Regions from separate parts of the Agromyces badenianii genome, predicted to be linked through region 1. Evidence: predicted binding sites of a transcription regulator. Region 1 holds the regulator's gene; each other region holds the start of a gene.
What was found. Region 1 encodes HrcA, which represses chaperone genes, less so after heat shock. Its sites were predicted from a motif close to TTNGCACTCGNNNNNNNCGAGTGCNAA; they were not measured.
Positions count from the first base shown of each region.

Region 2: a site for HrcA is predicted at 1,635-1,661, ahead of DCE93_RS12315 (Hsp20/alpha crystallin family protein). Genes of this name have one in related genera too.
Region 3: a site for HrcA is predicted at 1,350-1,376, ahead of groL (chaperonin GroEL). Genes of this name have one in related genera too.
Region 4: a site for HrcA is predicted at 1,818-1,844, ahead of groES (co-chaperone GroES). Genes of this name have one in related genera too.

Region 1 covers NZ_CP028913.1:1,391,450-1,394,622, forward strand. The annotation lists gene DCE93_RS06640 (DUF4870 domain-containing protein) at 87-500, opposite strand; gene hrcA (heat-inducible transcriptional repressor HrcA) at 692-1,714, shown strand; gene dnaJ (molecular chaperone DnaJ) at 1,770-2,870, shown strand; gene DCE93_RS06655 (16S rRNA (uracil(1498)-N(3))-methyltransferase) at 2,883-3,173, shown strand, end outside.
Region 2 covers NZ_CP028913.1:2,605,421-2,608,593, forward strand. The annotation lists gene DCE93_RS12305 (ArsR/SmtB family transcription factor) at 1-420, opposite strand, end outside; gene DCE93_RS12310 (VOC family protein) at 630-1,052, shown strand; gene DCE93_RS12315 (Hsp20/alpha crystallin family protein) at 1,133-1,561, opposite strand; gene DCE93_RS12320 (TFIIB-type zinc ribbon-containing protein) at 1,761-2,129, opposite strand; gene DCE93_RS12325 (cold-shock protein) at 2,417-2,623, opposite strand; gene DCE93_RS12330 (fatty acid desaturase family protein) at 2,764-3,173, opposite strand, start outside.
Region 3 covers NZ_CP028913.1:2,267,035-2,270,207, forward strand. The annotation lists gene groL (chaperonin GroEL) at 1-1,304, opposite strand, end outside; gene DCE93_RS10735 (DUF3048 domain-containing protein) at 1,430-2,476, opposite strand; gene DCE93_RS10740 (cold-shock protein) at 2,566-2,769, opposite strand; gene DCE93_RS10745 (LytR C-terminal domain-containing protein) at 3,050-3,173, opposite strand, start outside.
Region 4 covers NZ_CP028913.1:2,397,798-2,400,970, forward strand. The annotation lists gene DCE93_RS11315 (ABC transporter substrate-binding protein) at 1-51, opposite strand, end outside; gene rarD (EamA family transporter RarD) at 317-1,273, opposite strand; gene groES (co-chaperone GroES) at 1,448-1,744, opposite strand; gene DCE93_RS11330 (class I SAM-dependent methyltransferase) at 1,897-3,084, shown strand; gene DCE93_RS11335 (DUF4190 domain-containing protein) at 3,125-3,173, opposite strand, start outside.

The sequences.
Region 1 (3,173 bases):
ACGGGCGAATGTTCGAACACTTTCATGCTGGCACAGCAGAGCGCGCCGGGCGCGGAAATCTCCCGGCGCGCTCCGCTCCTTGCGAATTACTTGATGAGGCGGATCGCGAACGGGTAGCGGTAGTGCTGCCCCTCCTTCGCCCGGAGGAACGCGATGATCGAGAGGACGACGCTGACGATCCAGGCCGCCCAGACGACGAACACGCCGATGAGGATGAACGTCAGGATCCAGCCCACGACGTAGGCGATCAGGATCGTGATCTGGAAGTTCAGCGCCTCTTTCGCCTCGGTGTTCGTGAACGAGCCGCGGTCTTTGAAGACGAGCCAGATGACGAGCGAGGGCAGGAAGCCCAGGATGCCGCCGAGGTGCGCGAACGAGCCCCACTGCACGTCTTGTTCGGGCGCGAGCGGTGCAGCGGCGACCGGCTGCGGTGCTGCAGGCTGCTGCGGGGGCGTCGGCGGAACGTTCTGGCCGGGTGCAGGGGCGTTCGGATCGGTCATGGTGCGTGCCTTTCGGGGTTCTCTGATGAACCGCGCTCGCGCGACAGGAAGATTCCTATCGGGGGGTGACTCGCGGGATACCCATAAGCTAGCGCCGCCGCCCCGCAGCCTGCAACGGGCAGGTGACGGGATGTCGCGATATGATTAGCACTCACTCAGATCGAGTGCTAAGTGCGAGAGGAGCGATGGACATGGTCTCCGAACGCAGCCTCGCCGTGCTCCGCGCGATCGTGCAGGACTACGTCGCGTCGCGCGAGCCCGTGGGCTCGAAGTCGATCGTCGAACGCCACGCCTTCGGCGTGTCGGCGGCGACGATCCGCAACGACATGGCCCTCCTCGAAGAGGAGGAGCTGATCGCCGCCCCGCACACCTCGTCGGGCCGCATCCCCACCGACAAGGGCTATCGCGTGTTCGTCGATCAGCTCACCGACATCCGCCCGATGAGCGCGGCGCAGCGGCAGGCCATCGAGACCTTTCTCGGCGAGTCGAGCGACCTCGACGAACTGCTCGCCCGCACCGTGCGGCTCATCGCCCAGCTCACCAATCAGCTCGCCGTCGTGCAGTACCCGAGTTTCGGCAGCGCACGCGTGCGGCACGTCGAACTCGTCTCGCTCGCCCCCGACCGAGTGCTCTGCATCCTCATCAGCGACTCCGGGCAGGTCGAGCAGCGGCTCGCCGAGCTCGAGCAGCCGGTCGACGAGCAGACGCTCGGGGCACTGCGATCGCGCCTGAACGAGATCGCCGGTGGCCGCTCGATGGCCGAGGCCGCCGAGGCGCTCTCCGGCGAGATCGATAACGTCGACCCGCACCACGCCGCGATGCTCCACACCCTCGCGGTGACGCTCGCCGAGCAGGCCAGGGTTCAGCGCCAAGACCGCCTCGTCGTGGCCGGTGCGGCGAACCTCGTGCGCACCGAGCAGGACTTCGCCGGCTCGATCCTCGGGGTCATCGAGGCGATCGAAGAGCAGGTGGTGCTGCTGAGGCTCTTCGGCGAGATGGCCACCGACGAGCACGCCGTCACCGTGCGCATCGGCCGCGAGAACGCCTCGTTCGGCCTCGGTGAGACCTCCGTCGTCTCGAGCGCCTTCGCGATCCCGGGTCGCGACATCTCGAGGCTCGGCATCGTCGGCCCCACCCGCATGGACTACTCCAACAGCATGGCGGCCGTTCGCGCCGTTGCTCGCTACCTCTCCCGCACGCTCGGCGAGAGCTGAACCCGCCGCCCGTCGCATCCGACCGGCATCCGGCAATCGAAAGGACAAGCCCTCCGTGGCCGACCACTACGAGGTCCTCGGCGTCTCCCATGACGCCACCCCCGACGAGATCAAGAAGGCCTACCGCCGTCTCGCGCGCGAACTGCACCCCGACGTCAACCCCGGCGCCGAGGCATCCGAGCGCTTCAAGGAGGTCACGCACGCCTACGACGTGCTCTCCGACCCCCGGCAGCGCGAGCAGTACGATCTCGGCGGCCAGGGCGGGTTCGGCGGTGGGCAGAACTTCGGCGGCTTCGGCGACATCTTCGAGACCTTCTTCGGTGCCGGCCAGCAGAGCCGGGGCCCGCGATCGCGTCGCGAGCGGGGCCAAGACGCGCTGATCAGGGTCGAGGTCGGCCTCGACGAGGTGATCTTCGGCACGCACCGCGACATCGAGGTCGACACCGCAGTGACGTGCGAGACCTGCCACGGATCGTGCTGCCAGCCGGGCACCTCGCCCGTCACCTGCGACATCTGCCACGGTACGGGCTCGATCCAGCGCTCGGTGCGGTCGCTGCTCGGCAACGTCATGACCTCCAGCCCGTGCGGCACCTGCCGCGGCTACGGCACGGTCATCGCGACGCCGTGCGTGACCTGCCAGGGCCAGGGCCGAGTGCGCGCCCGACGCACCGTGCCGGTCGACATCCCCGCGGGAGTCGACACGGGTGTGCGACTGCAGATGCCCGGGTCGGGCGAGGCGGGCCCCGCCGGCGGACCCAACGGCGACCTGTACCTCGAGATCAAGGTCAAGAACCACGAGGTCTTCAGCCGACACGGCGACGACCTGCTGTGCACCCTCGAGGTGTCGATGACCGACGCGATCCTCGGCACGACGGCCACCATCCCCGCACTCGACGGCGATGTCGAGCTCGAACTCAAGGCCGGACTCCAGAGCGGCGAGATCCTCACCGTGAAAGACCGGGGCGTCTCGAGACTGCGCGGCACCGGTCGCGGAGACCTCAAGGTCGGCGTGCAGGTCATCACGCCCACCAAGCTCTCGTCGAAGGAACGCGACCTCATGCACCAGTTCGCAGCCTCGAAGAAGTCGCCGGCGCCCGAGCTCAGCCACTTCCAGCAGGGCATCTTCGCCCGCCTGCGCGACCGGTTCCTCGGCTAGGTCGGAGCCCCGGTGAGCCACCTCTACCTCGACGAGTCCCTCGACCTGGCCGCAGTCGTGCCCGGCGGCACCGTCACGCTCACCGGCGACGAGGCGCGTCACGCCGTCACCGTGTCGAGGGTGCGAGCCGGCGAGCGCATCGCGATCGGCGACGGACACGGCGCGCTCGTGCACGGCGTCGTCGCCTCGACCGGAACGCGCGAACTCGAACTCACGGTCGACGAGGTGATCGTGCACGAGCAGCCGGTGCCGCGCATCACGCTCGTGCAGGCGCTCGCGAAGGGCGACCGCGACGAACTCGCG
Region 2 (3,173 bases), 1.2 Mb from region 1:
GGGGCCGGTCTGCTGGCCGGCTGATGGGGTGTCGCCGCGATGCTCGATGGGCACATCGAGGGCGACGGACGCCGCGGCGTCATGGCCGGGGTCTTGAGCGAGCAGCGCGTCCAATGCGCGGAACTGCTGCTCGTGGATCAGCCGGTATCGGTCGATCCACGCGGTGAGGGCTTCGAGCGTGGCCGCGTCGAGGTGCACGGGGCGGCGTTGCGCGTCACGCGTTCTGGTGACGAGCCCCGCGCTCTCGAGCACCTGGATGTGCTTCGAAACGGCCTGCTTGGTGATCGCGAACGGTTCGGCGAGCTCGTTGACCGTGGCCGGCCCCCGGCTCAGTCGGGCGATGATGCCCCGGCGCACCGGGTCGGCCAGCGCCATGAAGGCGCGGTCGAGACGGTCGTCTGCGCTGGGATCGAGGATCATCGCTCGCCTTTCTCAACTCGTTCTTTGATCAACCTTTTGGTTGATTACAAGGTATGACGAACGGATGCCGCTGTCAACCCTTGATCCGACCGCCGAGAGATCCTTCCGGCCGCCGCGAGTGCATCGTGCCGCCGGGAGATGCTTCTTGCCGCCGGACGCGCGAACGAGGAGGATCGGCCAGTACGCACGAGTCGAAAGGTCACAGGCGCATCATGGTCACGCTCAACCCGTATCTCAACTTCCGCGACAACGCGAAGGAGGCGATGGAGTTCTACCAGTCGGTCTTCGGCGGTGAACTCACGTCGAGCACCTTCGCCGAATACGGCCAGGCCGACAACCCGGCCGACGCCGACAAGATCATGCACAGCCAGCTCGAGGCCGAGGGCGGCCTGGTGCTGATGGGCGCGGACACCCCGAGCTACCTGGAGTACACGGGCGCCGGCAACGTCTCGGTCTCGCTCTCGGGCGGCGCCGAGCAGAATGCCGAGCTGCGCGGCTACTGGGAGAAGCTCTCGAACAGCGGCGCCGTCACCGTGCCACTCGAGGTCGCTCCGTGGGGCGACGCCTTCGGCATGTGCGTCGACGGCTACGGCATCGCCTGGCTCGTGAACATCGGCGGCAGCACGGCGTAGCCTCCGACGCGGTTCGGGGCATGCAGCGGGCCCGCATCGTCGTGCGATGCGGGCCCGCTGTCGGTGCGTTCGGCGTCAGCTCACTTGTTCGACGCGACCTGCTGCCGTTCAGGCGCGCTCACCACTTCGACCTTGCGCGGCTTCGCGCGTTCGCTCATGGGGATGATCACGCTCAGCACGCCGTTGTCGTAGTGCGCGCTGATGCCTGCGGTGTCGATGCCCTCGCCGAGGGTGATCTGACGAAGGAACGAGCCGCTCGGCCGCTCGTGCGCGAGCCACTTCACGTCGCCATCCGTGCGCAGCGTGCGCTCGGCGCGAATCGTGAGCAGTTGGCCGTCGACATCCACGTCGACCGATCCGGGGTCCACGCCCGGCAGGTCGGCGGCGAGCACGTAGTGATCGCCGTCGCGGTGCAGGTCGATCGGCATGACTCGCGGCCCTTGGCGAGAATCGAGCATGTCCGCAGCGAGGCGGTCGAGCTCACGGAACGGGTCCCACATCATGGCCATTGACTTCTCCTCCCTGGAGCCGCCGGAGCGGCTGCTTCAAGAGTTGAGTCACTTCGACTCAACTACGTCGATTTTAGCACTCTGTTTTCGAGAGTGCCAAGGCCGCGGGGACGGAATGCGCGACGAATTCTGCGGCCGCAACGCCAGCCGAAAGCAGCGCTCTGGTACTCGCGCACGCTCGGCATCCGTTCGCACAGGATCAGTCGAAGAGTTCGGAGAGCCAGCTCTCCTTTTTCTTCTTGCGCGGGTAGCCCTGGTCGCCGTACCCACGGTTGTCATGTCCACGGGCGTCATGTCCACGGTTGTCATACCCGCGGTTGTCATACGGCTGCTGGTACGAAGGCTGTCCGTACGCGGGGGCCGGCGGCTGTATGGGTGCGGCAGCAGGCGCGGCCTGCGGAGCAGATGCGGCCTGGGGCTGCCCGCCGAACTCGCGCGCGCCACGCTCGACGATCTTGTCGAGCTCGCCCCGGTCGAGCCAGACGCCGCGGCAGTTCGGGCAGTAGTCGATCTCGATGCCGCTGCGCTCACTCATCACGAGCAGGGTTCCGTCACTGGGGCACTGCATGGGGGCTCCTCCTTCGGGGCCGACCGGATCGATCGGGCTGTCGGCGTGCCCGAGCCTAGGGAGCGAAGCTTTGAAGACGCCCTGCGGTCTCGATACGGCCGGTCGGCCGGCCACTCGACCGACGGAGACTGGCGGGCCTGATCGACCGAGCGACCTGACCCCCAAACGCAGCGAGCGGATGCCGCGGCGCCTGCCTCACGAAGAGGCGGCTGCCGCGACATCCGCTCGTGGACCGGGTGTCGACACGCTCAGCGCGCCGACCCCCCGATCGAAAGGGATTCGAGAACTTACGAAATGACCGTGATGTTCTCGGCCTGCAGGCCCTTGGGGCCGCGAGCGGTCTCGAATTCGACCTTCTGGTTCTCCTCGAGCGAGCGGTAGCCGCCCGATGCGATCGCGCTGAAGTGCGCGAAGACGTCGGCCGAGCCGTCGTCAGGAGCGATGAAGCCGAAGCCCTTGTCGGCGTTGAACCACTTGACGGTTCCGGTTGCCATATTCTTTTCCTTCTGTAAAGCCGAGCCGCCGAAACGGCTGCGACGTGCACGACCTCAGGTCGTGCGGGGTTCCGACGGCGACGTCCGCCGCCGGAAGTGTGTGGGTGCGGGTCTCGACGAGTGCGAGCCGCACGGGATGATCAGACTCGACGGAATTGGTTCACCATCGGGCAATCGAAGGGATCGCGGGCGGAGAGGCCCACGCGGTTGAGGTATTCGATGACGATACCGTACGACTTCATGAGCGTCGTCTCGGTGTAGGGCACGTCGAGGGTGCGGCAGTGCTCACGCACGATCTCGCGCGCCCTGGCGAGGTGCGGCCGCGGCATGTTCGGGAACAGGTGGTGCTCGACCTGGTAGTTGAGTCCGCCGAGGAGGGCGCTCGCCCACAGGCCGCCCGAGACGTTGCGCGAGGTGAGCACCTGCTTCGAGAAGAAGTCGAGCTTCGCGTCGGCCGGGATGATCGGCATGCCCTTGTGGTTCGGCGCGAACGAGGCGCCCATGTAGACGCCGAACACGGCGAGCTGCACGCCGAGGAAGGCGAAGGCCA
Region 3 (3,173 bases), 880 kb from region 1:
GCCTCGTCGCCGACCAGCTCGAGCTTCTCGAAGGCGGTCTTGCCGGCCTGGATGAGAGCGACGCCACCACCGGCGACGATGCCCTCTTCGACGGCGGCCTTCGCGTTGCGAACGGCGTCTTCGATGCGGTGCTTGCGCTCCTTGAGCTCGACCTCGGTCGCCGCACCCGCCTTGATGACGGCGACGCCGCCGGCGAGCTTGGCGAGGCGCTCCTGGAGCTTCTCGCGGTCGTAGTCGGAGTCGGTGTTCTCGATCTCCTTGCGGATCTGCGAGACACGGCCGGCGATGGCCTCCTCGTCGCCGCCACCCTCGACGATGGTCGTCTCGTCCTTGGTGATGATGACCTTGCGAGCCGTGCCGAGCAGGTCGAGGGTGACGTTCTCGAGCTTGAGACCGACCTCCTCGGAGATGACCTGGCCGCCGGTGAGGGTGGCGATGTCCTGCAGCTGCGCCTTGCGGCGGTCGCCGAAGCCCGGGGCCTTGACGGCGACCGACTTGAAGATGCCGCGGATCTTGTTGACGATCAGGGTCGCGAGCGCCTCGCCGTCGACGTCCTCAGCGATGATGAGGAGCTGCTTGCCGGTCTGGATGACCTTGTCGACGATGGGGAGCAGGTCCTTGATGTTCGAGACCTTGCTGTTGACGATCAGGATGTACGGGTCTTCGAAGACCGCTTCCTGGCGCTCGGGGTCGGTGACGAAGTACGCCGACAGGTAGCCCTTGTCGAAGCGCATGCCCTCGGTCAGCTCGAGCTCGGTGCCGAAGGTGTTCGACTCCTCGACGGTGACGACGCCCTCCTTGCCGACCTTGTCGATCGCTTCGGCGATGAGCGCGCCGATCTGCTCGTCGGCGGCCGAGATCGAAGCCGTGGCGGCGATCTCTTCCTTGGTCTCGACGTCCTTCGCGTTGGCGAGGAGCTCGGCCTCGACGGCCGCGACGGCCTTCTCGATGCCGCGCTTCAGCGAGATGGGGTCGGCGCCTGCGGCGACGTTGCGGAGGCCCTCGCGCACGAGCGCCTGGGCGAGCACGACCGAGGTCGTGGTGCCGTCACCGGCGACGTCGTCGGTCTTCTTGGCGACCTCCTTGACGAGCTCGGCACCGATCTTCTCGTACGGGTCGTCGAGCTCGATCTCCTTGGCGATCGACACACCGTCGTTCGTGATCGTGGGGGCGCCCCACTTCTTCTCGAGCACGACGTTGCGACCGCGCGGGCCGAGGGTCACCTTCACCGCGTCGGCGAGCGTGTTGAGGCCACGCTCGAGGCCGCGACGGGCCTCCTCGTTGAAAGCAATGATCTTTGCCATGTGTTTCTCTCGTCCTTTCCCGGACGTCTTCAAAGATTCGTTGGGTTAGCACTCAAAACGAGTGAGTGCTAAATCGATTCTGGCACTCGACCGTCACGAGTGCAAGCGAGCCCGGTGGTGTCCGCTCAGGGCGTGAACGTCGCCGACCCCTCGCCCGGCACGAGCTCGACCCACGTGTTGCCGGGGGCCAATCGAAGCGGCGAGCCGTCGTCGGCGGTGAGGGTGATCGGCGAGCCCGCGGCATCCTTCGCCCAGGTGCCGTGGGCGGTGCGACCGGCCGCCGAGACCCATGCCTCGCCCGAGCCGATCATGACGGTCTTCGGCACCTCGCCGTAGCTCCAGTCGATGCCGACCCGCAGCGTCACGATGTTCGTGGCGCCGACCCGCTCACCCGAGGCCTCGAGGTCTGGCGAGCCCTCTTGCGAGCGCAGCCAGGTGGATGCCGCGCCGTCCCATTCCCAAGCGGGGAATCGCGCATCGGAGAAGACGAGATCGATGCGCGACGTCGGGGCGGCCGCGAGCGCGGGGGCGACGAGCGGGTCGGCGGTGCCGTACGAGAACTGCATCGGCGGCGGCGCGAGCGCGGCATTGCGCGAGACCGCTTCGCCGGCACGGAGGACGACATCGTGCGGGCCCGGGCGGTCGTCGGCACGCGAGAAGAGTCCTGTGTCGTCGTAGTCGAACACGAGGTTCAGCAGCGGTGTCGCCATCATCATCTCGACGAACTGCTCCTGGCCGCCCGAGTAGGCGATGATGCCGCCGAAGGGCGAGGCGATGTCGGGGTCCATGGGCCGGATCGATCGCACCGGGCCGACCTCGTCGGGAACGTCGGAATGCCAGACGGCGACGTACCGCGTGATGCCGCCCTCGACGAGCTCTTCGAAGACGAGGTCGGTGCGGTTCAGCGCGAGGTGCGGCCGCGCCTCTTCGTGGTTGTCGATCTTCACCGCGAGCGAGGGATGCGCGAGCTCCGAGGCATCCGCCGCGGTTCCGCGAAGCGGCGCGAACGACACCGACGAGGGCGCCGAGCCGGCGGCCGGGCGCACCGGCACCTCAGTGTCGGGGGCGGGCACCGGCGCCGATTGGCATCCGGCGAGCAGCAAGGCCGCGACGGCGAGCACGGCGAACCGCGCTCCCCGTCGATACGGGGCAGGCCGGACCTGCGCTGCCATGACCGCCAGCGTAGCGGCGGGTCCGCCCCTGAGTGCGGGAACGCGCCGTCGGATCCGGCGGCGCGTCCACGAATCGACCTCGAGCCCGATCAGGCCGGACGCACCGCCTCGGCCTGCGGACCCTTCGAGCCGGTGCCGACCTCGAACACGACCTGCTGGCCCTCCTCGAGCACCTTGTACCCCGACATGTCGATCGCGGAGTAGTGGACGAAGACGTCTTGGCCCCCCTCGTCGACGGTGATGAATCCGTAGCCCTTTTCAGCGTTGAACCACTTGACGGTTCCGTTCGCCATGCGTTGCTCCCATGTTGCCGTGTGTCCGATCAGCACCTGCCAGTGGCCTGTGCCGGGCCACTCGATCGCAACGACGAACGCCAGGGACGGCGCCGGGTATTCGCACGGGAGAGCGGCCGAATCCAGATAGTCACGACAGTGCGCTCGGGCACAAGAGGCCGTCGAGTCGAGCAGGTCTCGGAATGGCAACGATTCGCCTGCTCGCGCCGGCCAGGTGGCGGTCAGTCGGCCGCCGTGAGCCGGTCAGGCGGCTGGTCGGGCCTCGGTCGGGCCGTCGCGATCAGCCGGCGGCGGTCGCGTCGGCGTAGTCGGAGCCGAGCACGACGACGAGCTGGTTGCCCGTGGCCGCGAACTGCTCGGACACCCGCACATCCGCCTCCGGCAGGAACTGCGCGACGCCGCGA
Region 4 (3,173 bases), 1.0 Mb from region 1:
CCAGGCTGCGCGAGCCGAACGCTTGGCCGTGGCCTTCGCGAATACGCTCATGTTGCTCCTTGGGACTGAAGGAATTGGTACACAATGCAGCGCCATGGTGACGCCGTTGTCTGACAGTATTCCGCGCCAATGGCGGAAACAAGTCAGTGCGGTCACAACCGTGTAACGCCCCCTCAATCGTTACCTCGCCGACACCTCGCCTCGATCCGGCGCAAGGAACCCGCATGATTCCGGGCTCTCACGCGAGGATCGCGCGTCCGCGACATCCGCTCGCCGTGTGTCGCGAAGAGGGGGACGGCAGACCGTCGGCTCGGCCTCAGGCCGGTTCGGCGACCACGCGTCGCGAGGCGCGAACACCCCGCAGCAGGTCGACCGTCAGCACGATGAGCGCCACCCAGACGAGGGCGAACCCGATCCAGCGTTCGGGCGGCATCGGTTCCTTCAGCACGAAGACGCCCACGAGGAACTGGATGAAGGGGGCGAAGTACTGGATGAACCCCATGAAGATGAGGGGCAACCGTCGCGACGCCGCTGCGAAGAGCAGGAGCGGCACCGCGGTGATCGCTCCGGCGAGCAGGAGCAGCACCGTGTGCCACACGCTGACCGTACCGATGGTGAGGCCCGTGGTCATCGACACGAAGACGAGTTGCACGACGGCGAGCGGCGCGAGCCACACGGTCTCGATGGTCAGGCCCGAGACGGCGTCGACCTTCGGGCCGACCCGCTTCTTGATGAGGCCGTAGAAGCCGAACGAGAACGCGAGCACGAGCGCGATCCACGGCAGCTGCCCGTAGCCGACCGCGAGCACGACGACGGCGACGATCGAGATGCCGACGGCGATCCACTGCGTCAGATTCAGGCGCTCGCGCAGCACGAGCACGCCGAGGAAGACCGTGACGATCGGGTTGATGAAGTAGCCGAGCGCCGCCTCGACCACCTGGTTCGAGAGCGCGGCGTAGACGTAGGTCTGCCAGTTGATGAAGATGAGGAGCCCGGCCAGGCCCATCGTGAGCACGATGCGCCGGTCGCGGAGCAGCACCGCGAGCGGCCGCAACGCCCGCGTGACGGTGATGAGCAGCGCGCAGAAGACGAGGGAGAACAGCACGCGCCAGCCGACGATCTCGAACGGACCCGACGGTGCCAGCGCGATGAAGTAGACGGGCAGGAAGCCCCAGAGCCCGTAGGCGCCGATCGCGAAGAGAAGCCCGGAGCGACTCACGCCTGCCGAGGAGTCCGTCGAGGGGGAAGGCGCGGTCGCGGGGCGGGATGACACCAGCACAGACTACGCCCGGCCCGCGACGCCGCGCCGCGCCGCGTCAGCCGTCTGACGTCGAGATCCAGCCACACTGCCGCGACCCCGATCGGCCGAGGCATCCGCTCACCGGAACGACGACGAGGCCCGGACGCCCCGAGGGGGCATCCGGGCCTCGGATGAATCGTGTCGCCCTTAGCGGACGACGACTGCGAGCACGTCGCGAGCCGACAGCACGAGCAGGTCGTCGCCGCCGAACTTGACCTCGGTGCCGCCGTACTTCGAGTAGATCACCTTGTCGCCGACTGCGACGTCGAGCGGGACGCGGTTGCCGTTGTCATCGATGCGGCCGGGGCCCACTGCCACGACCTCGCCCTCCTGGGGCTTCTCCTTGGCGGTGTCGGGGATGACCAGACCCGATGCGGTGGTCTGCTCGGCCTCGACCTGCTTGATGACGATGCGATCCTCGAGCGGCTTGATGGAAACCGACACGGTTGACCTCTTTCTTGACGAAGACTGGTTAGCAGCCTCAGAGCGAGAGTGCTAAACCGAGTCTAGGCGCGATTTGGCACTCGTGCAACGTGAGTGCCAGCCCGTTCAGCCACGGGCGAACCTCGCCCAAGGGGCGATGCTAGCGTGGCCGGGTGGATCGCGCCGAACTCGTCGAACTGCTCTCGCCCGAGGGCCTCACGCTGCTCGACGGGCTGCCCGACTGGGACTCGAAGGCCGACATCGTCAAGACCGTCGCCGACCTCCGCAAGCAGGGGCATCCGCCGACGCTCGTCGCCGCCGTGCTCAGCCAGGCGAAGCTCCGCGCGAAGGCCGGAACGAAGTTCGGCCCGTTCGCCTCCCGGATGCTCTTCACCGAGGCCGGACTCGAGCAGGCGACGCGATTGAAGGTCGCCGCGCTGCACGCCGGGCGGTTCTCCCGCGCGGGACTCGGGCACGTGGCCGACCTCGGCTGCGGCATCGGCGGAGACGCCCTCGCGATGGCGGCGATCGACCTCGAGGTCACCGCCGCAGAGGCCGACGAGGTCACCGCGGCCATCGCAGCGTACAACCTCACCCCGTTCCCACGGGCGCGGGTGCTCCACGAGCAGGCCGAGCGCGTTCCGCTCGGCGGCATCGACGGCGCCTGGCTCGACCCCGCACGGCGCACCACCGCGGGCGGCACCACCAGGAGAATCACGGATGCCTCGGGCTACTCCCCCTCGCTCGACTTCGCCTTCCGGCTCGGCGAGCGCATGCCCGTCGGAGTGAAGCTCGGCCCGGGCACCGATCGCGAGGTCATTCCGTCTGACGCCGAGGCACAGTGGGTCTCGGTCGACGGCGACCTCGTCGAGCTCGGCGTGTGGTTCGGGCTCGTGGCCCGGCCCGGCATCCGCCGCGCCGCCCTCGTCGTCCGCGGCGAGGCCGCCCACGAGCTCACAGCCGGCGCCGACAGTGAAGACGCGCCCGTCGGCCCACTCGGCGACTACCTCTACGAGCCCGACGGGGCGGTGATCCGGGCACGCCTGATCGGCGACCTGGCCCGCGCCCACGGCGCGTGGATGCTGAGCAGCGGAATCGCCTACCTCACCGCCGACACTGCGTTCGACTCGCCGTTCGCCCGGGGCTTCCGGGTGCTCGAGCGACTGCCGGCCGACGAACGGCAGTTGCGCCAGGCGCTCGCCGCTCGCGGCATCGGCACGCTCGAGATCAAGAAGCGCGGCGTCGACGTCGACCCGGCCGCGCTGCGCACGCGACTGAAGCTGCGCGGTTCGGCATCAGCGACGATCGTGCTGACCCGTGAGGCCGGTCGCCATGTCACGCTGCTCGTCGAGCGGATCTGACGCGGGCGTCAGGGCGTCACCGCGTCGGTGCGTCAGGGCGTCACGACGTCAGCGCGCCGAAGACGATCGCGTAGTACCCGATCCAGACG